DNA from 2 places in the Bartonella sp. AU15XJBT genome. Region 2 is predicted to be linked to the other one. Evidence: predicted binding sites of a transcription regulator. Region 2 holds the regulator's gene; the other holds the start of a gene.
The links. The regulator HrcA, encoded in region 2, represses chaperone genes, less so after heat shock. The targets are predictions, from matches to a motif close to GTTAGCACTCNCNNNNNGNGAGTGCTAAC.
Positions count from the first base shown of each region.

Region 1: the regulator HrcA is predicted to act here: its motif matches at 3,327-3,355, upstream of groES (co-chaperone GroES).

Region 1 is NZ_JAQITG010000003.1:146,407-151,971, forward strand. It holds partial or broken gene PVV57_RS02760 (Arm DNA-binding domain-containing protein) at 626-1,395, shown strand; gene fumC (class II fumarate hydratase) at 1,786-3,174, opposite strand; gene groES (co-chaperone GroES) at 3,407-3,703, shown strand; gene groL (chaperonin GroEL) at 3,764-5,407, shown strand.
Region 2 is NZ_JAQITG010000001.1:132,029-137,593, reverse strand. It holds gene hemW (radical SAM family heme chaperone HemW) at 1-808, opposite strand, end outside; gene rdgB (RdgB/HAM1 family non-canonical purine NTP pyrophosphatase) at 805-1,452, opposite strand; gene hrcA (heat-inducible transcriptional repressor HrcA) at 1,936-3,006, shown strand; gene grpE (nucleotide exchange factor GrpE) at 3,132-3,800, shown strand; gene thpR (RNA 2',3'-cyclic phosphodiesterase) at 3,893-4,432, opposite strand; gene PVV57_RS00455 (HPr family phosphocarrier protein) at 5,070-5,363, opposite strand; gene PVV57_RS00450 (PTS sugar transporter subunit IIA) at 5,381-5,565, opposite strand, start outside.

The sequences.
Region 1 (5,565 bases), on a different contig from region 2:
CTTGTATGCCGATAGTCTTGGGGAATTGAGAAGAAGAGCAACTTTTTTCAATTGTTTTTTATTGATATGCCACGCTTTCTTGTGATGATGTAAGTGCATCGTTTGGATTGATTCAATGGAATATGAAAAATAAGAAAGGGGTATATGAAGAATAAAAAGGGGAAAGGGGGAGAGTATTTTTCCATGAGATTTTTTATTCATGTAAAATGATAAACTATTCTTCTCGTTTGCCTCAGTTGGAATGTGGATTGGAGCCTTTAGGCTGACTGTCATTGATCATTTTAAAGAGAGCAGTGGCTAAGGTATTTAGGCGTTTTGGGAAATGGATGAGAGTGCCATGATGGGCTTCAAATTTATTGTGCGCTATCCAAGCATAATCCCTGTGAGGGCGCGGATTGTTTTTAGGAAAGATAGAAAGCTTAAGGTCAAAACCTTTCGGGGGGGCTTTTTACAAAACATTGATTTATAATGATAGTTTACCGCTATGCATATTAAATTAAAACTCCGAATATCGTAAGATTCTTTCATTCCAAATCCTCTCAGATTGAAACAATTAATGTCACTTGCTTGCATGTCACAAGCGGGGCTGGCGTGGGGGTAAAAACTATAGAAGAAAGGAGTAAAAATGGCTCTTATGAACCGTCTTCAAATGCCAAGAGCTGTCGCAACATTTTAGGGCTGGCAAATATAATGATGGTTCCGGCTTGCTTCTTCTTAAGCGTAAAGATGGGGGGAGAAACAATAGATTTTATATTATTTCCATGGGGGCTGTTATACCATTCGCGGGTGTCGTCGTGAAATGGGCTTTAGTGCGTTTTGAGAGATGTTTCTTTAAAACAAGCCCGTAAATGGGCAACTGGGTGGCGTTCTGTTTTGTATGAGGGGTTGTGACCTCATTAAAGAACGTAAGAAAAACAAACGCGTGAAGCAATGCGTAAGCTCCACTCTTTAAAAGATATTGCTTTAGATGCTTTTGAAAGCCGTAAAAAGGTGATGGCTTGGGGGATTGGTTTTTACTTTAAAACTGCATATTCTCCCTAAATTAGGCTGTCTGTCTGTTTTAGAGATTGCACAAACAGAGATACGCGATACCCTTTCCCTTATTTGGTATACAAAAGCTGGAACTGCTTGAACAGCATTGATGCGTCTTAATCTTTGTCTCAAATATGCGGCTGCTTTAGGGGTGGCGGTTGATTTACAAGAAACAGCAAAAGCACGCGCTCTCTTAGGGCAACAATGTTATAAAAATAAAGCTTACTAGCAATGAATTGGAGAGATATACCAGTTTTTTATAAAATATTTTGCAAAACACCAACCATAACACAACTGGCTTTACGCTTTTCTGTTCCAACAGTTGTTTGTCTATTGAGCACGCCCATCGTTATGCTTCATAAAAGAGTAAGCCGCTACCATCACACATTTAGGGCTGCTCTAAAATGTTGTGGACCACCCCTCGGGTTTTTAAGATAGTTCATTCGAGGCATTTTTTCTTGTCTTACGCAATTTTACGCGACACACTCATCTTTCTTGTGGTGTGCAAGCAAGTGATTTTGATTGATTCAACATAAATGGACTTTAAATGAGAGAATCGTACGGGAGGTCGTTCATTCAAGTTGGATAATGCTTGTAGTATCATTAATCAATGCATTATCTCCTTTGGACAAGAGCTGGAATGGGGATGAGAGCCTAAAATGAACACTGTGAGAAATCATAATCGGGGCGTGGGCGCCCCGATGTTTTTTATGCGTAAGGTTTAAGAAGTTTGCATCTTCTCTCAAGGCTTCTTTATTGGGGAGCGATCATCTTTTTGGGATCAACCAGCCGGTCATAATCTTCTCCAGAAACGCCTGCTTTGAGGGCTTCGGTGCGCAAAGTTGTATCGTTTTTATGCGCTGCCTTGGCAATTTCAGCGGCTTTTTCATAGCCAATTTCTGGAGCAAGAGCTGTGACTAACATCAGTGAGCGCTCCATGAGCGCGTGAATATGAACGCGATTGGCGCGTAATCCTTGAATGCAATGCATATCAAAAGAACGCATGCAATCACCAAGAAGGGTTATCGATTGTAAAACGTTATAGCCAATAAGAGGTTTATAGACGTTGAGTTCAAAATGTCCTTGGCTGGCAGCAAAGGTTACGCTGGTATGATTACCAAAAACTTGGGCTGCAACCATGGTCATCGCTTCACACTGGGTGGGGTTGACCTTGCCGGGCATAATAGAGGAGCCTGGTTCATTTTCAGGCAAGTTGAGTTCGCCTAAGCCGGAACGTGGACCAGAACCTAAAAACCGAATGTCATTGGCAATTTTAAAGAGATCAGCGGCGAGAGCATTCAAGCTTCCGTGGAAATGCGCAAGTGCGCCATGATGAGCAAGCGCCTCAAATTTATTATGCGCCGTCTTAAAGGATATTCCTGTGAGGGTGCTGATGGTTTGTGCAAAGGCAACGTCAAAACCTTTTGGGGCGTTGAGTCCTGTTCCCACAGCTGTTCCACCTTGAGCAAGCATTTGAACATCAGCAAGGGCTGTTTCAATACGATGAAGATTGGCTTCCAGGGCGACTCGATAACCTGAAAATTCTTGTGCAAGCGTTAAGGGGGTTGCATCTTGTGTATGGGTGCGTCCAATTTTGATAATGTCGGCAAATTCTTCTTCTTTTTTCTTGAAAGTGGTAATGAGTGCTTCAAGAATAGGAAAGAGATGTTGGCGTGTTTGCAGCGTGGTGGCAATGTGAAGTGCCGTGGGAAAGGAATCGTTGGAGGATTGACTCATATTGACATGGTCATTCGGATGAACGGGTTTTTTGCTTCCCAGTTTACCCCCTAAAAGCATGCTGGCATGGTTGGCAATCACTTCGTTGACATTCATATTGCTTTGTGTCCCGGAGCCTGTTTGCCAAACAGAAAGAGGAAAATGCGTATCGAAGGCACCAGAGAGAACTTCATCGGCAGCTGTGACAATTGCTTTTCCAATCTTTTGAGAAAGTTTGCCTTTGTCCATATTGACAAGGGCGGCGGCTTTTTTGATAAGGCTTAAAGCATAAATGATGGTAAGAGGCTGCTTTTCACTGCCAATATTAAAATTATGCAGAGAACGTTCAGTTTGTGCACCCCAATAACGATCTTCGCGTACCGAAATCGTTCCAAAGCTATCCGTTTCCTGACGTGTTTCAACCATGATAAGATCCTTTTTTGTTCACGGGTTCTTAAAAAAAGCTAGATAACGCGAAAGTGCAAGAAGAAGCAAGACGTGGAAGCTTCATTATATAGAGAAATTATTTTATGACTATCCTTGACATTGAGAAATGCCGATTTTATATCTTAAACAGCGTTAGCACTCACGACTTAAGAGTGCTAGCAAGAACTTTCTAAGATTAATGCAATTATGTTCAGTTTTAAGGATTTAAAACATGGCTAATATACAATTCCGCCCACTTCACGACCGTGTCGTTGTTCGTCGGGTTGAATCTGAAAATAAAACCGCTGGTGGGATTATCATTCCAGATACAGCTAAAGAAAAACCACAAGAAGGTGAAGTTATTGCCGTTGGCAATGGCGCTCTCGACGATAACGGAAAGCGCGTGCCGCTCGAAGTCAAAACAGGAGACCGTATTTTGTTTGGAAAATGGTCTGGAACTGAAGTCAAGATTAATGGGGAAGACCTCTTAATCATGAAAGAATCTGACATTATGGGAATTATGGGCTAATTAAAAGCGCTCAATTTTTCATTGTGTACTATTTTGAGAAAAACTCCAAGGAGAAATTAAATGGCTGCTAAAGAAGTCAAATTTGGCCGTGAAGCGCGTGAGCGTTTGTTGCGCGGTGTCGATATCCTTGCTAATGCGGTTAAGGTGACACTCGGCCCTAAAGGGCGCAATGTGGTAATTGATAAATCATTTGGTGCGCCGCGCATCACAAAAGATGGTGTATCCGTGGCAAAGGAAATCGAACTGGAAGATAAGTTCGAAAATATGGGTGCGCAAATGTTGCGCGAAGTTGCTTCTAAAACCAATGATATTGCTGGGGATGGAACAACAACGGCAACTGTTTTGGGGCAAGCTATCGTACAAGAAGGTGTCAAAGCCGTTGCTGCGGGCATGAACCCTATGGATCTTAAACGCGGAATTGATGCTGCTGTGGATGAAGTGGTGGCTAATCTTTTCAAAAAAGCTAAAAAAATCCAAACTTCAGCAGAAATTGCGCAAGTTGGAACTATTTCTGCCAATGGTGCTGCTGAAATCGGTAAAATGATTGCTGATGCCATGGAAAAAGTGGGCAATGAAGGTGTTATTACCGTAGAAGAAGCAAAAACCGCTGAAACGGAATTGGAAGTCGTGGAAGGTATGCAGTTTGATCGTGGCTATCTTTCCCCTTACTTCGTCACAAATGCTGAGAAAATGGTTGCTGATCTTGATGACCCTTACATTCTCATTCACGAAAAGAAATTGTCTAATTTACAATCCTTACTTCCAGTTTTGGAAGCGGTTGTGCAGTCTGGCAAACCCCTTCTTATCATTGCTGAAGATGTGGAAGGTGAAGCTTTGGCAACGCTCGTGGTCAACAAATTGCGCGGTGGTTTGAAAATTGCTGCTGTAAAAGCCCCTGGCTTTGGTGATCGTCGTAAAGCAATGTTAGAGGATATCGCTATCTTAACATCGGGACAGGTGATTTCTGAAGATGTCGGCATTAAGCTTGAAAATGTCACTTTGGATATGCTTGGACGTGCAAAGAAAGTGAATATTTCTAAAGAAAACACCACCATTATTGATGGTGCTGGACAAAAGGCTGAAATTACCGCACGCGTCAATCAGATTAAAGCGCAGATTGAAGAAACAACTTCTGACTATGATCGTGAAAAATTGCAAGAAAGACTTGCTAAACTCGCTGGTGGTGTTGCTGTTATCCGTGTGGGTGGTGCAACAGAAGTTGAAGTGAAAGAAAAGAAAGACCGTGTGGATGATGCTTTGAATGCAACACGCGCTGCTGTGGAAGAAGGTATTGTTGCTGGTGGTGGTACCGCATTGTTGCGTGCAGCAAGTGCGTTGACCGTTAAAGGAAACAATCCGGACCAAGAAGCGGGTATCAATATCGTTCGTCGTGCTCTCCAAGCACCAGCACGTCAAATTGCAACCAATGCCGGTGAAGAAGCAGCGATTATTGTTGGCAAGGTGTTGGAAAATAATGCTGACAATTATGGTTACAACACCGCAACCGGTGAATTTGGTGATTTGATTGCTTTGGGAATTGTTGATCCTGTGAAGGTGGTGCGTTCTGCGCTTCAGAATGCGGCTTCAATTGCAAGCCTTCTGATCACAACAGAAGCAATGGTTGCTGAAATGCCAAAGAAAGATGCTCCAATGCCTCCAATGCCAGCTGGTGGAATGGGCGGAATGGGCGGAATGGATTTCTAAGCTCTGTTCCCTAGAGAGAATAAAGAAACGGGTCTTTGCGGCCCGTTTTTTTTGTCTCTTTCTTTTCTTCTTCTTGTTCTAGATAACACATTGATTTATAATGATAATCTATCGTTATTTATATTGAATTAGCCCCTCGAATAACGCAAGTTTCTCTC
Region 2 (5,565 bases):
CGTGTGCTCCTGGACCAAATCCTGCATATTGGTGATAACGCCAATAAAGAAGGTTGTGTGCTGATTCAGCACCAGGCATAGCATGGTTTGAGATTTCATAGGCAGGAAGTCCATACAGAGCTGTTATTTCTTGGGTAAGATGATACAGATCTGCTGCTAGCTCTGATGGGGGCAGGATAAGTCTTCCTGCATCATGAAGTCGTTTAAAGGCGGTTCCTTCTTCGATTGTCAATTGATAAAGAGAAAGATGATCCGCGGCCAAATCAATGGCTTGTACAAGTTCAGATTTCCATTGTTCAAGGGTTTGTTTGGGGCGAGCATAAATGAGATCAAAGGATAAGCGTGGAAAAATTTGTCGTGCTAAATCAATTGCGTAAAGAGCTTGTTCTACATTATGGAGTCGGCCAAGTTTGCGCAATGCTTTATCATTGAGCGCTTGTATCCCTAGAGATAAGCGATTAACACCTGCAGCACGGTATCCGCGAAAACGTCCTGCTTCCACACTGGATGGATTAGCTTCCAATGTAATTTCAACTTTATCATCAAATATCCACTTTCTTGCCAGTGCTTGCAAGAGGGCATCAACGGTTTGCGGCTCCATAAGAGAAGGAGTTCCCCCACCAATAAAAATACTCGTAATATGACGTGGACCTATTTTATTGTATTGCGTTTCTATTTCGCGTTCAAAGGCGGTGACAAAACGTGGTTGATCAATACCATGAATGCGAACATGTGAATTAAAGTCACAATAGGGACATTTCGCTGCACAAAAGGGCCAATGAATGTAAATGCCAAAAGGTTCATTCATGAGAATGCCAAAAGATTTTCTGCCAAAAGTTTAAAAGCCCGTGCGCGATGTGAAAGAGGGGGAATGTCATTGTGTTGCCAGCTGTGTTTTTGCTCTGTTGACATTTCTCCAAAGGTATTTTCATATCCATCTGGTAAAAAAATAGGATCAAAACCAAAGCCTTTATCTCCCCGTGGAGGCCAAATGAATGTTCCTTCAACGTATCCGTGGAAATAATCTGCGTGGTTATCAGGCCACGCAATGCAAATGACGGATATAAAACGGCATTTTCGTTGGCTTTTTTCTCGTGCTCCGATTTTTTGGAGTTCATCTTCTATTTTTTGCATCGCTTTTGGAAAATTACGTGTACCATCGGCTTGAATCGCCCAATCCGCGGTATAAACGCCTGGTGCACCATCCAATGCATCCACCTCTAAACCTGAATCATCAGAGAGAGCAGGAAGTCCTGTCTTTTTTGCTGCTGCAAAAGCTTTAATATAAGCATTTTCTTCAAATGTTGTTCCTGTTTCTTTTGGCTCTGGCAAACCAAGCTCTTTTGCTGATTGTATTATTAAACCGAAAGGTGCAACCAAAGTGGTGATTTCATGTAATTTGCCGGTGTTATGTGTAGCAATGACAAGTTTTTTATCTGCTATACTTCTCATATAGATTTCTCCAAAAATGAAAGGGGAACTATTTTTGTGCTAAAAAACAGCTTAAATGCTCATATACACACATTCTGCTTGATTTTACATGATAGGATTATTTTACACGTTTTATGATATTTTATTCAAATAAAATTTTTCGTATTTTGTGAAGATAACGATTAAAAAGACATGAGAGATGATTTTTTTATGGGAGCCTTTTTATGGTAAAAGTCCAATTTTCTACTCCCAGTGGTTTGTAAACAATCAAGCTTCTCTTGGTAAGCCTCTAAAGAAGATCAATGCCTGTCTTAAATATCCAATCACACACTCTAACTAAAAATACCTCATGCATAATTTATATTGCCTTATAACATCATTCTAAAAGATGGTGTTTTATGGCTCAATAGGGTAGTATATTTTTATACTACTTTAGATTATTTGACCAAGCCTTGGCAAAACTTATATAAGAGAAGAGTGTTTTTAAGTAGTGAAACAATTGTGATGAAGCACAAACCTATTGATAATGAACTAAAATATCTTGATGAGCGTTCGCGTGATATTTTCCGCCATATTGTTGAAGCCTATCTTAATGATGGTGAGCCTGTAGGGTCACGCAATCTTTCACGGCTTTTGCAACAGACATTATCACCTGCGACGATTCGCAATGTGATGAGTGATCTTGAACATCTCGGTTTGATTTATGCACCGCATGTTTCGGCAGGGCGAATGCCAACCCAATCGGGTTTACGCTTTTTTGTTGATGCATTTATGGAAGCGGGTGATTTGCCAAACGAGGAGAGAGAAAATATTGAAATGCAAGTCAAAGAGGCTGGTCATGCACAATCGGTTGAACATTTTCTTGTTCAAGCAAGCCGAGTTCTTTCAGATCTCTCCCGTGGGGCTGGGCTTGTTCTCGCAACAAAACAAGAAGGAACATTAAAACATATTGAATTTGTGCGTCTTGATAGGGAGCACGCTCTTGCTGTTTTAGTGACTCAACAAGGTGAGGTTGAAAATCGTATTGTTCATTTGCCAGAAGGGGTTACCCATGCACAATTGACAGAAGCAACGAATTTTCTCAATGCTCATATTCAAGGGCGTACATTGAGTGAAGCTAAAGGGGAAATTGCGCGTTTGTGCGCGGAAACGCGGGCTGCACTTGATGATTTATCACATCATCTTGTTGAAACGGGATTAGCTCTCCTAGGAGGAGAAGGCGCTGATCATAAAATACACCTCATTGTTCGTGGACGCAGTAATTTGCTTGAAGATGTGAAAGCAGAAGAAGATTTAGAACGGTTACGCCATTTGTTTGATGACCTTGAAACACGTGAGAGTATGGCACAGCTTCTCGATTTAACGGATGAAGGTTCAGGGGTTAGAATTTTTATTGGTTCAGAAAATAAGTTATTTTCACTTTCTGGTTCTTCTTTAGTCGTAGCACCTTATCGTGATTCACAACAAAGAGTTATTGGTGCTTTAGGCGTTATTGGTCCTACACGGCTTAATTATGCAAGGATTGTGCCCATGGTTGATTATACAGCTCAACTTGTATCACAGTTATTGCGTTAAAACGATGCAGGTAAGTATTTGTGCTATAAAAGCTCATTGTATTAATATACATCTATACCCCTTGATTTTTGTCTGTAAAATTTCGATATCGAGAATAACAAATCTTATGAAGGAATAGAATTTTTATGTCTGATGAAAAAAACAAATTTACTGATGCTTCATTTGAAAATTGCGATTTAAAAAATCCCGCTGATCGTAATACACTTAAACAAGCAGCTGATGAACTTTTAAAAACACATAAAACAGAAGTACATGGAGACGTTGAAAAAGAAAGTAATGAAGTTGATCCTTTAGCGTCTTTGCAGGATGAAAATAAAGAGCTGAGAGATCAACTTTTACGTCTTGCTGCAGATATGGAAAATCTTCGACGTCGTACTGCGCGTGATGTAGCGGATGCGAGGGCTTATTCCATTGCTAATTTTGCACGGGATATGTTGTCTGTTTCTGACAATCTCAATCGCGCTTTGGAAGCGATTCCAGAAGGTGCACGTGAAAGTGATGCTGGTTTGAAATCATTGGCAGAAGGTGTTGAAATGACTGAACGTGCCATGATGGCAGCATTAGAACGCCATGGGGTGCAGAAAATTTATCCAGATGGACAAAAATTTGATCCTCACTTTCATCAAGCGATGTTTGAAATTCCTAATACTGATGTCCCCGATAACACTGTTCAACAAGTTGTTCAGGCTGGTTATATTATCGGGGAAAGGGTGTTGCGCCCAGCTATAGTGGGTGTGGCCAAAGGAGGAACAAAAGAAACTTCTGTTGAAACTGATAAGGCTTCACATCAATAACAAGCTTCCAACGTAAAATGCAGCATTTCCTGCAATTTCGCATGTATGAGGTTTTTTCTCAAAGAGCTTTAAAGGGTGTTTGTAACACCCTTTTATCTTTGAAGTGGCCAACTCCCTTTTACAATATATGGTGCATCACTTGAGGGAGATGGGGATGAAAATAAGACAAAGTGATCGACCTCAAAAGGAGGAAATGAAAAATCACCCCGAGAGGACAGATAAGGAGGAAGATCTGCAGGTTTAGTATCAAGCAGTCGTGCAATAGTAATATGTGGAGTAAATTCTCTTTCATCAGGCGTTAGATCTAAATGGCTACGAATATATTGCATCTTTTCGTGTAAAAGATTGAGAGTTTCACAAAGTTCAATGCGAATAACAAGAGAATGTGGAGCGTTTTCTGAAACAAAAATGTCAAAGTCCTTCATTTGTAGCATAAAAGGAGGGAACTTTATTGTGTCAAAGGCGTGCATAAGTGCATCCGCTGTAGCACCTTCAATTTCACCGAAAAAAGACAAAGTAACGTGAAAATTTTGCGGATTAATCCACTGCGCATTTGGTAAGCCATTTTGCAAGGATACAAGTTGTTGTGTTGTTTGTTGGGGAATTTGAAGGGCACTAAATAAACGAGACATGGTTATCTCCTTAAAGTAAAAAATACCACTGCAAGCACAATGGTGGATAATAATAAAGATGAATACACCAATAAGGATAAGGCAATTGTGTAGAAAAATAATGTCTAAAAAATGTTTATTCTATAATTGTTGCATTGAGTTCATAAAGCTTATGAAATTAAAAAAAATATTTATCGGGATAATGAAACCATACTCATATGTGTTTTGTCGCGAAGATGTGTGGTAGAAGGTTATGTGTATTTTCTCTCTACAAATACAAAAAGTTTAGTTTAAGATAAAGAAAATTGAAAAATTCCTTATGATGTGATTAATTCTATATTTTTAAAGTAGTTTAAAATTCAGCTTATTCAGTAGGGATAAAAGTTTTTCTCTACTGTAAAGATCTCATCATAAATATTAATCATGATAACAGCCATAATACGCAACAACTATTTAAATTTGCCAAATAATGTTAAGAAAGGAAGAAAAAATTCTATATAATAGAATTATGACAAGAAGTTACATTTATAATAATTGTGTTAATCTACAGTGGATATGAATATTGGCACAAAAACGGGAAAAGTGATCAAAGTCTAAGATAACGATGGACAGTTCTTATTCTCTAAGAATTATCATCCTTATTTATGGTGAGAAAGCGCTAGTTTTCCTCTCCGAAGTTGTTATTGATGAGTTTTTCAAGAGCATTAAGAGCATCTGTTGCTTCTGGTCCTGAAACACGAATGATGAGGTTGCAACCGGATGAAGCAGCTAGCATCATAAGCCCCATAATTGATGACCCACCAACGATTTTTCCATCCTTTTCAACTTCAACAGTAGCGTTAAAATTGTCAACAGTTTGTACAAATTTTGCGGAAGCCCTTGCATGCAACCCACGTTTATTACAGATATTGAAATGACGGCTTATACATGGGGAGGTATCTTTGGAAAGCATTGGTATTGTATTATCCGCTATAAAATCATACTTGGTACGTTAATATATTTACGCCCAGCTTCTTGCGCTATTCTTAACGCGTCTGATAATGAGATATCAGGACATTTGCGAATAGAAATCAGTTTAATAAGCATGGGCAAATTAACCCCCGCAATCATTTCAACGCGTCCTTTTTCAATAGCAGGAATAGCTATATTTGATG